2 linked regions of the Spirosoma rhododendri genome follow. The main gene of each other region encodes a partner of the protein of the gene in region 2 in a complex. Links are inferred from orthologs where the notes say so. Each region holds a gene or a part of one and is shown on either strand. Other genes may lie near its edges.

The links.
Region 1: the proteins of carB (region 2) and carA are in contact, whole or in part, in a solved structure (PDB 1KEE), measured with the Escherichia coli proteins. The link is inferred for Spirosoma rhododendri from one-to-one orthologs.

What each region holds. Positions count from the first base shown.
Region 1 is NZ_CP051677.1:2,097,776-2,105,382, reverse strand. What follows is about bases 4,751-7,564. They hold carA (glutamine-hydrolyzing carbamoyl-phosphate synthase small subunit), read right to left. Parts: upstream 6,800-7,564; coding sequence 5,702-6,799; downstream 4,751-5,701. Other genes in these bases: rplQ (50S ribosomal protein L17), read right to left, coding at 6,889-7,564; HH216_RS08825 (AAA domain-containing protein), read left to right, coding at 4,751-5,668. Also shown: HH216_RS08835 (glycosyltransferase family 2 protein), read right to left, coding at 1-428; HH216_RS08830 (TerC/Alx family metal homeostasis membrane protein), read left to right, coding at 654-1,718; more of HH216_RS08825, read left to right, coding at 1,745-4,750; more of rplQ, read right to left, coding at 7,565-7,607. UniProt on the Escherichia coli protein: Small subunit of the glutamine-dependent carbamoyl phosphate synthetase (CPSase).
Region 2 is NZ_CP051677.1:1,580,459-1,588,699, forward strand. Bases 101-3,548 are described here. They hold carB (carbamoyl-phosphate synthase large subunit), read right to left. Parts: upstream 3,178-3,548; coding sequence 301-3,177; downstream 101-300. Other genes in these bases: HH216_RS06365 (hypothetical protein), read right to left, coding at 101-182. In the rest of the region: more of HH216_RS06365, read right to left, coding at 1-100; HH216_RS06375 (ABC-2 family transporter permease), read right to left, coding at 3,580-5,244; HH216_RS06380 (ABC transporter ATP-binding protein), read right to left, coding at 5,251-6,027; HH216_RS06385 (aspartate-semialdehyde dehydrogenase), read right to left, coding at 6,123-7,136; HH216_RS06390 (porin family protein), read right to left, coding at 7,300-7,941; HH216_RS06395 (5-formyltetrahydrofolate cyclo-ligase), read right to left, coding at 8,083-8,241. UniProt on the Escherichia coli protein: Large subunit of the glutamine-dependent carbamoyl phosphate synthetase (CPSase).

The sequences.
Region 1 (7,607 bases), 520 kb from region 2 along the record:
AACGTCAGAAAACGGTTAGCCACGTATTTGTACATCGGCATCCCGCCTTTGAGGGCACCTTTGCCGAGAATCCGTGACGCAAACACGACCGGATATAGGCCGTTACCGATGATCGAGATTATGGCCGTCAGCAATAGGGGCGTATACTGGTAGTCGGGGTGGAGCATAACAACGATATCGCCCCCGAGTTCTACGGCTTTGCGGTAGCAGGTTTTCTGGTTTCCACCGTATCCCTTGTTTTTATCGTGGCGAATGACGTGGTTGATACCAAGCTGCCGGGCTACCTCTACTGTGTTGTCAGGGCTGGCATCATCGACCAGAATAACTTCGTCGACGATATCAAACGGAATCTCCCGGTATGTACGCTCGAGCGTCAAAGCAGCCCGGTAAGCGGGCATGACCACAATTACTTTTCTACCATTAAACATGACCCAAAACTAATGTCTGTTAATCACTATGCCAATTATTTACCGAATCAGACTAGCCCCTTGCGTTGATTGACCGTAAATTTACGGGTCGATTTAGCTCGTCTTCAGGCAACTGACCGGCAACTTGTCACTGTTATTTGTTAATCATAGCCGCCCGAAAGGCGAATCCGGTGCGTAGCGAAGTCAAGCGCATACGAGTCTCGTCTTCCGCGTTTTTTCCGTGTAATGTCTAGCGAAACAATCTTCTTCATTGCCTTTGCCGCTTTCGTACTGGTTGTCATGTCGTTTGATCTGGGGATTTTCTCCAAGCAAACCAGCCACGTTGTCACGTTCAGGGAAGCCGCTACGTGGAGTGCCATCTGGGTTGCCCTGTCGGTTGCGTTTTACTTTTTTCTCAAATCGTACGGCTACCTGGTTCATGGCATTTACGACATGGCTCAGCTGGAAGAAGTACGCAGCAAATACGCCAGTCACGTTACGCTCGTACCCGGCAATTTTGACGCCAGCCTTGCCCGCTTCCAGAATAACATGTCGCTCGAGTATATCACCGGTTACCTGGTTGAGTATTCGTTATCGGCTGATAATATTTTCGTATTTATTCTGATTTTCAATTCGTTCGGCGTCCGAGAACGCTACTACAAGAAGATCCTCGTCTGGGGTATTCTGGGAGCGATTGTCTTACGTTTCTTCTTTATTTTTATCGGATCGGCACTGATTCAACGGTTCGAATGGATTCTGTACCTGTTCGGTGCGTTTCTGGTGTACACCGGCCTTCAGCTCTTTTTCCAGAAAGACGAAGAAGATACTATCGATACGGGCAATCATCCGGTGGTCAAGTTTGCCTCCAAATACCTGAATATCTTCCCCCGCAACGTAAGCGACAACTTTTTTGTACGGGGCAAAATCGATCACAAGCTGTACGTGACGCCCCTGTTTCTGATCGTTATCGTCATCGCATTTACCGATCTGATTTTCGCGGTCGATTCAATTCCGGCTATTTTCTCGATCACGAAAGACCCGTACATCGTCTTTTTCTCGAACGTATTTGCCATCATGGGCCTTCGGTCGATGTTCTTCTTTCTGTCGAGCATTATTGAGCAGTTCCGTTTCCTCAAAGTTGGTCTGGCAGTACTGCTGACGTTTATCGGGGCAAAAATGCTGGCAGAACCGTGGCTGCACGATCTGGGTTTCAAACCCGTTTACTCTCTTTACATTATCGTAGCCATCCTGGGCATCAGCGTGTTGGCATCGTGGCTCATTCCTGAAAAAACCGAAAACAAACCTGCCTGATTACGTAGTAACATTCGCTGTATGTCGTGATTATTCCGGTTTCGCTCTCCGTTCTTCGGGCCTATCGCCGGCGGCTTACCAACCTGAGCAGCCGCAATCGATCGCTGGTGCTGAACAGCCTGCCCGGTAGTCAGTTTGTGGACCTACATACCTGCGACTTTCTACTGAATCGATCGTCGTTCAGCCTGATCGCTGATCTGATTGGACGAAAAGCGTCTGTACCGCTTTGTGCCGTACTCGATGCCCGACACGAGCGCAGCAATCAGGTTAGCCGCAAACTACGCCAGATAGATCGAACAGCCAGGTTCATTATCGACGAACGTGGCACCGATGATCTATACGTCGGCTGGCCGTTCGTACGGGGTAAGCTCCTCGACGGTACGGTTATTCACGCACCGCTGTTATTTTTCCCCGTAACCATCAGTCAGCAGGGGGCGCAATGGCGGCTCACAAGGCGGTCTGATGAACTGGGCTTTTTGAACCCTACGTTTCTAATTGCGTACAGTCAGTTCAACGCGATTCGTTTGCCGGACGAATTAGCGGAGAAAGCCCTGTCGGATTTCGACCGCGACCCATTGGTATTTCGTACGCAGTTGTACGAATGGCTACGCGACAGTTTGCTCAACGTCAATTTTAACACGGATCTATTTAGCGACACGCTGCATTTTTTCGATCAGCAATCGGTACGTAGCCTCGATCAGCTAGAGCATCATGGCGAGCTAACCCTTTTCCAGGAAGCCGTACTTGGCATTTTTCCTCAGGCGGGTTCTTACCTGTCTCCCGACTACGACCAGCTGATTGAACTTACCGCTGATACCGGTTTGCCCGCCAGCGACCCGGTCATAGCGACTGAGCGGTTACCGGAAAAGCAACTACGAACTCCCTTAGCCCTCGATGCCTCGCAGGAAGCCGCTGTCCGGGCCGTTCGTTCGGGGCAATCGCTGGTCGTTCAGGGACCGCCGGGAACGGGAAAGTCACAGCTTATCGCGAATCTGATGGCCGACGCAGCTGCGGCTGGTCGGCGGGTGTTGCTGGTCTGTCAAAAACGGGCTGCGCTGGATGTTGTACAGGCTCGTTTGCAGGCGGTGGGTATGGCTCCGTTTATGGCGCTCGTTCACGACTTTCAGGACGACCGCCGGGCGCTGTACGCGCAAATTGCCAGTCAGATCGACAGTGTCGACGCGTACCGGCAGCAGAATAACGGGTTGAATGCGGTATTGCTGGAGCGCGACTTCGAGCAGGAAAGCAACCGAATCGACGAAGCAGTGCGATGGTTGCAAACGGTCAAGACATCGCTTTTCGACACATCTGTTTTCGGTATTTCGGCAAAGGAACTATACCTGACCAGTCATCCCGATCGTCCTGTTCTCGAGTTAAGTTCTGTAGCCGCGCAGTTTCAACTAACCGACGCAATAGCCTTTACTGAGCGATTAACGCAGTTTGTTGCCTACGAGGAAGAACTGAAAAACGCTCCTTTATGGGCCAACCGTCGTTCGTTTGCAGACTACGGCACGGTAGACCGCTCACGTATCGAGCAAACGATTCGCCAATGGACTGAATTGGCCCAGTCAGTTCAGTTGCAGCTACGTACAACCACTGATCTATCATTCTCCCGAAGCGAGTTACTAGCCTGGTCTGCGTATTCTGCCGAGCTGAGCAGCGCCATCAGCAAACTCGACGCGGTCGAGTCGGCATCTGTCTGGCGTACGGTTGGTCAGTTGCGGACCTTGCATTACCAGACAGATGAATGGCTTGGCGACGGCCAACTAGTTGAGTTGGCGCAGACATGGCAGTTAGCGGAGTCGAATGCCCTGCCGCAATCGGTTGTGGCACTTCCCGATCTGCCCGCAAGTCAGCAATTAGTGCTTGACGCGCTGGAGGCACGGCCGTCGTGGCTACGCTGGCAATGGTGGCGGCTGACCGACACGGCGGGGAAAAAGATAGATGACCTTCTCGGGGAAACGGGGCTGACTGATTCAGAACCTCATCTTCGGCTCCTGCTTGGTCGGATTACCAATGCCATTCGGGCCGGGCAAATCCGGCAGGAAGTAACCCCCTGGCTACAGCGTATCGGCCTACCTATTACGCCCAATGCCTTGTGTGAATTAGTGCAGGCAAGGCAGTTGCTGGCCAGTCTGGACGTAATTGCTCCCCTGTCGACGTTAGTTGACGCTGTCGGTGCTACTGCTCCCCAGATGGCAGCCGCACTTCGTCAGTTCCATTCGTTATCGACGGAGGTAGCACATTTCACACAAGAGCAATCGCACTTATCGGATGAGCAACTCGACTTGCTCTGGACACAACCAATCCAGGCCGACGCCCTAAGTACATCGCTCCGGCAGCGTTTTGATCTGTTCGTCGAGGCCGACCGGCTGTATGCTGCGTTCTCGCCCGTCGAGCAGTCGATTATAAAGCAACTGAGCAGTTACGCACCGCACGACTGGGCCGGACTGTTTCAAAATTCAATCCGGCTGGCCTGGCTCGATTTGTTGGAGCAACGTCATCCTGAATTGAGCAGTGTTTCGTCTCTGAAAATGGCGCAGACGGAGCAGGCATTGCAGGACAGCATACAACGTAAGCAGCAGTTGAACCGCGATATGCTGCTGATCAAGTTGCGCGAGCAGACCTACCGGAAGTTGACCTTCAACCGAGTCAGCAACGTCGTTACGTACCGAGACTTATTGCATCAGACGACGAAAAAGCGGAACATATGGCCGCTGCGCAAGCTGGTGGAAACGCACACCGACGAGCTGTTCAGGCTGATTCCCTGCTGGCTGGCGTCGCCGGAATCCGTATCAGCGATTTTTCCACTTCGGCTCAACCTATTCGATCTTGTCATTGTCGATGAGGCTTCGCAGTGTTTCGCCGAAAGCGGGCTGCCTGCTTTCTTCCGGGGTCGTCAGATCGTGGTCACCGGCGATAATCAGCAGCTACGACCAAACGACGTGTACCGCACACAGATCGACGACCTTACCGATGCCGACGAGGAAACACCGGCTGAACTGGAGGTTGAATCCCTACTCGAACTAGCCGCCAGACACTTGCCACAGGTATTGCTAACCGAGCACTACCGCAGCCGATCGCTCGATCTGATCACATTTTCCAACCAGCATTTTTACCAGAACAGATTACAGCTTCTTCCCTATTTCGATCAGGTCAATCAGGCTAACCCGGCAATTCGTTATCTGCACGTAACCGGGCAATGGGCGCGCAACACCAATACTGTCGAAGCAGCGGCTGTGTTGGCGCAGCTTCAGCAGCTTGCTATCGAGCAACCGGGCCGCAGCGTGGGTGTTGTTACGTTCAACTACCCGCAACAGCAGCTGATACAGAATATGCTCGACGAAAGCCCGTTGACGACTCAGATTCCGGACCTGTTCGTCAAGAACATCGAAAACGTGCAGGGCGATGAGCGCGACATTATCATTTTCTCGATCGGCTACGCCCCCGACGAACGGGGGCGCCTGACCATGCATTTCGGTAGTCTGAATACGGCCGGGGGCGAAAATCGGCTGAATGTGGCGGTCACCAGGGCGCGGGAACGAGTCTACGTTATTACCAGTTTGTGGCCGGATCAACTCAAAGTCGACACTGCGACTGGGGAAGGCACAAGGCGACTGCGCGATTACCTAACTTATGCGCTGATGGTTTCGGAGGGTCAATTCAGACCGCAGCCTCAGCCTGTGACGGCCCTGCACGGTGATACATTGCTAAAAGACCAGTTGGCGCAGCAATCGCCGGATCGCCATCAGGAATTACCCTTCGCTGATCTTACAGTTCGCTCCGACGATACGTATCAGTCGCTGCTACTTACCGACGACGATCAGTTTTACGATCAGCCAGTTAAGCAGTCACTTGCTTACTTACCACTGGCACTCCGCGAACGGGGCTGGTTGTTCAAACGCGTCTGGAGTCGTAACTACTGGCGTAATCCTGCGTCTTCGATCTAAAAAAAACGGGACGTTTCCGCCCCGCTTTCTCTTCTACTCCTTCATCATACCCACGAACTGATCGAACAGGTAGTGTGAATCGTGCGGACCCGGCGACGATTCGGGGTGATACTGCACCGAAAATGCAGGCTTATCTTTCCGCCGAATCCCTTCGATCGTTTTGTCGTTCAGGTTAACGTGCGTCAGTTCGACATTGTCCGTATCCTGTAACTCATCGGCACTGACAGCGAAGCCGTGGTTTTGAGACGTAACTTCACAACGACCGGTAATCAGGTTTTTCACCGGATGGTTCAGCCCCCGATGCCCGTTGTGCATCTTGTACGTCGAAATACCACTAGCCAGTGACAGTATCTGGTGACCCAGGCAAATACCGAACAACGGCTTTTCGGCATCGAGTGCCTGCTTTACAGTCTCCACCGCGTAAGGCATAGCCGATGGATCGCCCGGCCCGTTTGCGATAAAAAATCCGCTTGGCTTCCAGGCTGCCAGCTCTTCGTAGCTGGTTTTAGCCGGAAACACCTTACAGAATACATTACGCTCGGTAAAGTTGCTCAGGATACTGCGCTTAACGCCCAGATCCAGCACAGCAACCCGCAGTTTCGATTCGGGATCGCCTTCTTCGTAGGCTTCTTTCGTGCTTACCTCCGAAGACAGTTCCAGTCCCGACATATCCGGCACTTCCTGCAACATTGACAAGAGCACCGCCGGGTCCAGTATCTCCGACGAGATAATGCAGTTCATAACGCCCTTCGAGCGAATGTAACGCACTAGCTGACGCGTATCGACACCGTGAATACCTACGATGTTTGCTCGTTCAAAATAATCCTGCAATGAACCGTCGGCCGTGTAGCGGGAATGAATGTCTGAGAAGAAGTTACAAACCATTCCACGAATTTTCACGCTGTTCGATTCCTGCTCAGCATTGTTCAACACGCCATAATTACCAATGTGCGACGTCGTGTTGATGATTACCTGACCGTAATAAGACGGGTCCGTGTAGATTTCCTGGTAACCGGTCATGCCGGTATTGAAGCAGATTTCGCCACCGGCAGTGCCTTTCTTGCCGAGTGCCAGCCCCCGATAAACGGTACCGTCCTGTAGAACCAATAGGGCTTCCTGTGCCTGTTTCATGAATGCGTTGGTCAAAAAGGTTAAAAAAAAGGGCTAACCGTTACCGGCTAACCCATTTTTGTATGATGACATTGATGACTCACCGATGATTATTCTTTGCCGCCTTTCAAACGGTCCTGTAATTCTTTCAGTTCATCATTCTTGCCGTCGCGGGCCAGTGCAGCCTGCTCGTTCCAGGTCGTAGCGTCGTGTACGTTGAAGCGTGGGCCAGCCTCTGTGAGCACTTGCTGAACGGTAGCATCGTCAGCATCCGCCAGCTGGGCAAACGTCGTGATACCAGCGTTATTCAGCATTTCGGCGATTTTCGGACCGATGCCTTCGATGATCGTCAGATCATCACCAGCTGCGGGCGAGGTCTCAGCGACTTCAGCGTCAGCGGGCAGCGCATCAGCCGGTGCTTCTACCGCGTCAGCATCAGCAGTCGTTGCTTCAGCCGTAGCTGGTGCCACTTCTGCGCCTTCCGTTGCCTTAGCTCCACCACTCCGACGGCTCCGGCGCGTACGGGTCGTTGCTGTCGCTTTCTCGGCGGCTGCGCTGATGAGAAGTTCGTTGAAGTCAACCAGCTCAATCAGGCAAGTCTCGGCATTGTCACCCTGCCGGTTGCCCAGCTTGATGATGCGTGTGTAGCCACCGGGACGGTTCGCAATTTTGTCGGCTACCGTACCGAACAGTTCTTTCACCGTTTCCTTGTTCGTCAGTGTCTGAAACACAACCCGACGATTCTGGTTGTTGTCTTCCTTCGCGCGTGTCAGGATTGGCTCAACGAACTTCCGCAGTTCTTTGGCTTTGGCCACCGTCGTTTCGATAC
Region 2 (8,241 bases):
AAGAAGCCAGCTGTTTCAGCCGATCCTTTCAACTCACGACGAATCTTATTCATCTTCTCGATGTGAAGATAGTTTTTCACAATTCGGCTAATCATCTCCTCTGATGACAGATCAGCGGTAGTTGACGCTTCTTCCAAATCCTGAAAAACGGTATCCTCAAATTTGACAGCTACAACAGTCATAGTAGTTGGCCTCTTTACATTCGTACGAATATCTATTATTCAAACGTAAACTGCAATAAAACAGTTGTGCCACACCGGGTTGGCATGGCACAACAAACAAAATAAGCTGATGTGAGTCTTACCGGCTCAAATACAGGTTCCGTTCGGCGTAAACTTTCTGGAAGAAATCGTCGGTCAGATCATCAATAAAGTAGATACCCTCACCAGTTGATTTCATTTCGGGGCCAAGTTCCTTATTGACGTTCGGGAATTTGCTGAACGAGAATACTGGAATCTTGATCGCGTAACCACGCTTGGTCGGTTTAAAATCAAAATCCTTCACCTTTTTGTCGCCCAGCATCACCTTCGTTGCGTAGTTGACATACGGTTCCTGGTAGGCTTTGCAGATGAACGGCACGGTCCGGCTGGCGCGGGGGTTGGCTTCGATGATGTACACCACCTCGTCTTTGATCGCGAACTGAATGTTGATCAGGCCGACCGTTTTCAGGGCCACCGCAATCTTCTTCGTGTGCGCTTCGATTTGCTGAATGACGTTCTCGCTCAGGTCGAACGGGGGTAGCACGGCGTAGGAGTCGCCGGAGTGGATACCCGCCGGTTCGATGTGCTCCATGATGCCGATGATGTACACATCTTCACCGTCGCAGATGGCATCGGCTTCAGCTTCGATGGCGTTTTCGAGGAAGTGGTCGAGCAGGATGTTGTTGTCGGGGATGTCCTGCAAAATCTTCATCACGTGCTGCTCCAGCTCGTTTTCGTTGATGACGATCTTCATGTTCTGCCCACCCAATACGTAGCTGGGCCGCACCAGCAGCGGGAAACCTAGTTCGCGCGACAGTTCGATAGCGCCTTCCGACTCGCGCACTGTGCCGAATTTTGGGTACGGAATGTCGAGCTTTTGCAGCATACCGGAGAAAAGGCCCCGGTCTTCGGCCAGATCAAGCGCTTCCCAGCTTGTACCGATGATCTTGATGCCGTAGCGGGTCAGTTTCTCGGCCATTTTCAGCGCGGTCTGTCCACCCAACTGTACGATAACGCCTTCCGGCTGCTCGTGCATGATGATGGCGTGAACGTGCTCCCAGAATACCGGCTCGAAATACAGCTTGTCGGCGATGTCGGGGTCGGTCGAGACGGTTTCCGGGTTACAGTTAATCATGATCGTCTCGTAGCCCGCTTCCTTGGCGGCCAGAACGCCGTGAACACAGGAGTAGTCGAACTCAATACCCTGTCCGATGCGGTTCGGTCCCGAACCCAACACGACGATCTTCTTCCGGTTCGAGCGCACCGATTCGTTACCCGGCAGATCCGATACGGGTTCGGGGCGATCCTGCGTAATGGGCAACTGGTTGTTGAACGTCGAGTAGTAGTACGGCGTGCGGGCTTCAAACTCAGCCGCGCAGGTATCGACGCATTTGAACACCCGACGAATGTTGTGCTGCTGCCGGTACTGGTAAATTTTGCTCTCGCGTACTTGCAGGAGGTGAGCAAGCTGCCGGTCGGCGTAGCCTTTCTGCTTGGCAGTGCGCAGCAGTTCGGGCGGCAGATCGTCGAGGTCGTACTTCTCCATTTCGCGCTCCAGCAGGATCAGTTCTTCGATCTGATGCAGGAACCAGGGGTCGATTCGGGTCAGTTGCTGAATCGTGCGGAACGACATCCCGGCTTTGAAGGCGTCGTAAATATGGAACAGGCGGTTCCAGCTTGGGTGCGCCAGACTTTGCTTCAGCGCGGCAACGTCGGTCAGTTCGCGACCGTCGGCACCGAGTCCGTTGCGCCGGATTTCAAGCGACTGACAGGCTTTTTGTAGCGCTTCCTGGAAGTTCCGGCCAATACCCATCGCTTCACCCACCGACTTCATTTGCAGGCCCAGCGACCGGTCGGCACCGGGGAATTTGTCGAAGTTCCAGCGCGGTACTTTTACAATTACGTAGTCGATCGCTGGCTCGAAGAAGGCCGATGTCGTGCCCGTGATCGGGTTCATCAGTTCATCGAGGTTGTAGCCGACGGCCATTTTCGCAGCAATCTTGGCGATAGGATAGCCCGTTGCTTTCGACGCCAGTGCCGATGAGCGGCTTACCCGTGGGTTTACTTCGATAACGATAATATCGTCGGTCTGCGGGTTGACGGAGAACTGAATGTTACAGCCGCCCGCAAACTGCCCGATGCCCGCCATAACCCGGATGGACAAATCCCGCATTTTCTGATACAGCGTATCGGGCAGGGTCATGGCCGGGGCCACCGTGATCGAGTCGCCGGTGTGAATACCCATCGGGTCGAAATTCTCGATGGAGCAGATAATCACGAAGTTGCCGTTGTTGTCGCGCAGCAGCTCCAGCTCATATTCTTTCCAGCCCATCACGCTCTGCTCGACCAGTACTTCGTGTACCGGCGATGCGTGCAGGCCGTTGGTCAGGGCTTTGTCGAACTCTTCGGGGGTGTTGACGAAACCGCCACCCGTGCCGCCGAGCGTGAACGACGGACGGATAACCAGTGGGAAGCCAATTTCCTGCGCGATCTCTTTGCCTTCCAGAAACGAGCGAGCCGTGCGGCCTTTGCAGACACCGGCACCAAGCTCAAGCATCAGCAGGCGGAACTTCTCCCGGTCTTCAGTCGTCTCGATGGCTTTGATGTCGACGCCGATAATTTTCACGTCGTACTTCGTCCAGATACCCGCTTTGTCGCAGTCGATGGCAAGGTTGAGGGCTGTCTGACCGCCCATTGTTGGCAGAACCGCGTCGATGGGCCGCCCCATTTCCCGGTGTTTCTCCAGAATCTCGACAATCGATTTTTTCTCCAGTGGCTTTAGGTAGACGTAATCCGCGTTGATCGGATCAGTCATAATCGTCGCTGGGTTGGAGTTGATAAGCGACACCTCGATGCCTTCGTCGCGGATAGACCGGGCGGCCTGCGAACCGGCGTAATCGAACTCACAGGCCTGACCGATGACGATTGGACCCGAACCAATAATCAGAACCGAGCGGATGTTGGTGTTTTTTGGCATTATTCAGCAGGACAACGAAAAGGCACAGCCGAGTGCTGCACCGGTAATGATCACATTCAACAGGCGGATGATTCCCAACCCGTTGAGGGGTGACTAAAAATCCTGCAAAAGTAGATTGTACGGGGGGGAAAGGCAAGGATACAAACGGAAAAGCCCGTCGATCAATGTCATTGTTAACATTGAACTTGTCTCTGATAGCATCCCTGCCGCTTCGGCGGTCCGATGTCGAGCCGTAGGCCAAGTTGGTGCGAATTAGTTGCAGTGGTGTCAGGTCCCCGACCTGACACGCTCGCGTCAGCCAGTAGCTTCGCCCGGAATGTGTCAGGTCGGGGACCTGACACCACTGAAGACTCGTTGTTAGCCGCTATCGCGGCCCGACAGCAGGGATGCTGTCGGAGGCAATCAAGCCATTGCGATCTGATTCCAGTTGGTGCGCTGATACTGTCGCATCAGGAGCCAGACGACGAGAAGGGCAAGCACGATGCCTCCCCAAACACCGTAGGGGATAAGTGTTAAGATGAAATGCAGCCCGCCGACCAGCGTCAACACTACCAGTGTAAGCAGACTGCGGCCCGTGTTGCTTTGGTTGACGGCGTCGACCGGAACAGAAAATGGCATCCGTCGGTCCGACAGCAGGGCCGACGCCAGCAACATCACGATGGTGTTAGCGTAACCCAGCATTATATCATCTACTTTATCGAAGCCGTTTTTGCCAAGCAGATAAGCCGCCACCAGCAGGTAGAAAGGCGTTACCAGCTTGACGATGATGGCTTTCAGCGCACCCGTCAGAATGTCGCCCGGTTGCCGGATGGGGGCGGCACCGTAGAGCCACGACGCCTTGAAACTATCGGACGCCGATAGCTGATACTGCGCGACCATGCCGTACAGCCCCGCGAAGTAGAGCGAAAACAAGGTGGAGAATTCGCTATTGTTGAACCCACCGCCCCGCACCGACATAAAGACGATGTACACGAAGCCGAAGCCGAGCTGGGGGTAAGTTTTCAACTTGAATTTGCGGTCGCGGCCCATGATCCGCCAGGCAAAGGCAAATGCAGCCCGTTCAAGTAGCGAGCCGGTGAACCACCCGGCCAGTTGATCGAGCAGGCGGGTGGGTTGTGCCACCGTAGCCGCGATGGGTTGCGCGGATTTGCTGTCCTGATCGAGGCTGCTCAATTTCTCAGTAAACGAACCCGTCATAAACTGGCTCATCACCCAGATACCGCCCACCGGCATCAGAATCGCCAGCGCGATGAGTAGCAGGTGATCGGTGTCGAACGTTCGCTGGAGTACACTATCGACCGCCCCGGCCATCCACATCGGCGGTACCAGATAGTGCCACCATTGCCGGTCCAGCGCGTCGCTCAGGTCGGACCGGTTTATCAGGCGCGGAATCAGTTGGTATCCGCCGTAAAATGCAATCGCCATCACGATCTGCACGTAGTTGATGATCTCCCGCAGCTTGTCTTCGCTGATAAACCGCATTAGACCCAGATACAGCAGGTTGGTCAGGAACACCATCAGCATGGCCGACAGCAGACTAAGAAACAAAAACAACAGCCCGGCGACCGGCCCGAACCGATACCCCAGAACAAGGATGCTGCCGATGCCCGTTGCCAGCGCGATAGCGAACAGATAGACCGAAATGTGTGTAATCCGCGCGAGCCAGAGGGTGCGACTGCTAACGGGTCGGGGCAGGATAATCTGATTGTCGGACGAGTCTAGGATAATCGACGAAAAGTCGGAAATCAGCGTCATGGCGCACAGAATCATGACGTAAGCAAACTGGAGAATCAGCGGAAAGAATAAGCTTTCGCGGTCTTTGAACGCCAGTTGCAGCGATAGTAACGTGCCGAACAAGGCGTAAAAGCCGAGTACCTTCAGGAACGTGTTGTTCGGCGGGTCGCTGTCTTTTTTCTGCTGCCCGTAGCGGCCCAGCGTCGTGTAGTTGCGTCGGTTGTCCATCATCAGCTTGACCTGCACGATGGCCCGTAACTGCGAATAATCGGCCCCCAGCCACCGGAACAGCCCTTGCAGCCGGTCGAGAATCGACAAAATGAGCGGTGTCATAGCCGGTTAGTTGGTCAGCGTATTGATAAATTCCCCGGCTACGTCGGTCTGACTATCGCTGCCGGTCATCTGCGCGAACAGTTGCTCCAGCGATTCCGGGCGTTGGTGCTGCAATTCGGCAAACGTCCCGTCGGCAATAATTTGGCCTTTGTTGATGATGATGATCCGGTCCGAAATCTTCTCGACCACGTCCATGATGTGCGAACTGTAGAAGATTGTCTTGCCGCTGTTTGCCAGTTGCCGGATAATCTCTTTGACCAGTACGACAGCGTTAGCGTCCAGCCCCGACAGGGGTTCATCCAGAAAAATAACGTCGGGATTATGCAGCAGGCCCGAAATCAGCAGCACCTTCTGCCGCATCCCTTTCGAGAAGGCCGTCATGCGGGCGTAGGCGTTGTCGGATAATTGAAACAGGCGCAGCAGGTCGAGGGCTTTCCGTTCGATATGCTCCTGATCGAGTTCGTACAGCTGCCCGACGAATTGCAGGTACTCCATCGGCGTCAGTGAATCGTAGAGGGCCGCATTTTCGGGGACGTAACCAATGCGCCGTTTGATGTCGAGCGCGTTTGTGCGAACGTCCATGCCCAGCACCGTCGCGTCACCAGCGAAGTCGGGCAGCATCCCGATCAGAATTTTCAGCGTCGTCGATTTACCCGCCCCGTTCGGACCAATATACCCGACGACCTGCCCCGCGTCGACGCTGAGATTGATGCCGTTCAGCACGGGTGCCCCGCCGTATGATTTGACAAGATTGCGGAGTTCAATAATGGGAGAGGTTGTCACAATAGGATAAGCTAAGCGTGTAAGGAAAGGTACAAAAAAAGTCCCGCCGGGCAGCAAGCCAGACGGGACTTTCGGTAACCGTATTAGATAAGCGGTTAGGCAACTACTTCGGCTGCTTCAACCAGCTTGTTCTTCATCAGGTATTCGGCAATCTGAACCGCATTGGTAGCGGCCCCTTTGCGCAGGTTATCGGCCACGATCCACATGTTTAGCGTGTTGGGCTGCGTTTCGTCGCGCCGAATCCGACCGACAAACACTTCATCACGACCGTGCGCCGTCAGCGGCATTGGGTAGACGTAGTTCTTCGGATCGTCCTGTACGATAACGCCATCGGCATTGCTGAGCAGTTCAACGACTTCAGCCAGATCGAAATCGTTTTCAAACTCGATGTTCACCGACTCCGAGTGACCACCGATCGTCGGGATGCGTACCGTCGTGGCCGTCACCTGAATCGAGTCGTCGCCCATGATCTTTTTGGTCTCGTTGACCATCTTCATTTCCTCCTTCGTGTAGCCGTTGTCGAGGAATACGTCGATGTGGGGCAGCACGTTGAGGTCGATGGGGTGGGGATACACCTTTTTCGCGTCCTGATCGCCTTTGCGCTCGGCAAATAACTGATCGACAGCCGCTTTGCCCGTTCCCGTCACCGACTGATAGGTCGATACCACGATGCGCTTGATTTTGTAGCGATCGTGCAACGGCTTCAGCGGCACAACCATCTGAATGGTCGAGCAGTTGGGGTTGGCGATAATTTTATCGTCGGCGGTTAGTGTATCGGCGTTGATTTCGGGCACGACCAGTTTTTTGGTCGGGTCCATCCGCCAGGCCGACGAATTGTCGACGACGAAAATACCGGCTTCGGCAAAGCGGGGGGCCAGTTCGAGCGAGGTGCTGCCACCAGCCGAGAAGATCGCAACAGCGGGTTTGGCGGCAATGGCGTCTTCGAAGCTGACGACCGTGTACGGTTTACCCTTGAACTCAACCTGTTTACCCACCGACCGCTCGGAAGCGACGGGAATCAGTTCGGACACGGGGAAGTTACGCTCGGCCAGCACCTTCAGGATTTCGCCACCGACCAGGCCGGTAGCCCCCACGACTGCGATTTTCATAATTTATTCAATATTTATTTGAAAATGAGTCGCAAAAGTACGGTAAGAGTTTGACAAAAATTAGGTAGAAATGGTAAAAAAATAGATGACTATCGAAGCGAATAGAGATAGAGGGAGTTTGATGAACAACATAAATAAGCGTTATCGAAGACAACGATTTTAGCTACCTGCGACCAAACAAAAAGTGCATAGAAACGCCGTATACTTTGTTTTTACTTATATAAGAACGACTATTCTCAATATTAGCCAGCCCCCGTGCGTAAAAGAATGAAAGTCCCAGTCCCGACGTCAGATCATAACCGGTTGACACACGAAGGCCATAATCGATCCGTCTTGTCTGATTCGTTTCTGAGCCAAATTCAATATCTGTTGGGCTTCCCTGACCATCCAGAATAATATTATCCTTCCCGCTAAGTGCATAACCAATGTACGGTCCTGCTCCAACTAAGGCCCGACCGGGGCCAGCTTTTAAACTGTACGCGAGCTGGACTGGTACTTCCAGGTAATTGATCTTATGGGACCGCTCAACGACGGGTCCTATTTCCGGGTTGCCGTTTAATGTATACTGCCCTCCCTTCCCCGAATAAAGAAGCTGTGGCCTGATTGACCAGTGACGACTTACTGCGATATCAGCTGTTAGGCCGGCGTGAAAAGCGAGAGTGTTTGGGCCGTCGAAGGTATAGTAAGGCGTTTTGTAAGGCAAGCTTGCCAACTGTCCACCACCAACCAAACCAACACGCATCTGTGCTATCGACAATGTTGACGCGAAGACAAGGATAAGAATACCAAAGAGTAATTTTTTCATGAAATACGCTGAGCTGTTTCATGAAAAGTAAATAATCAGCTAGGGTGATACAAGTTCGTTCCGGAAAATTATCACGTATGGCATCTCTTGTCTTTGCTTTGGATGCAACAAAAAGCATCTCTACTATTAAAGACAAGACAGCTACATATTATTTGGTGCCAGACAATCATCCAATGGCACATCCGTTTCGTTTACATCGGCTATTTGCTCGACTGGCTCGAACAGCGAAAGGCCGACTTTTAAGCAGTCGGGGCGGCAATCAGCGAGGAAACGGTCGTAATAGCCTTTGCCATAGCCGAC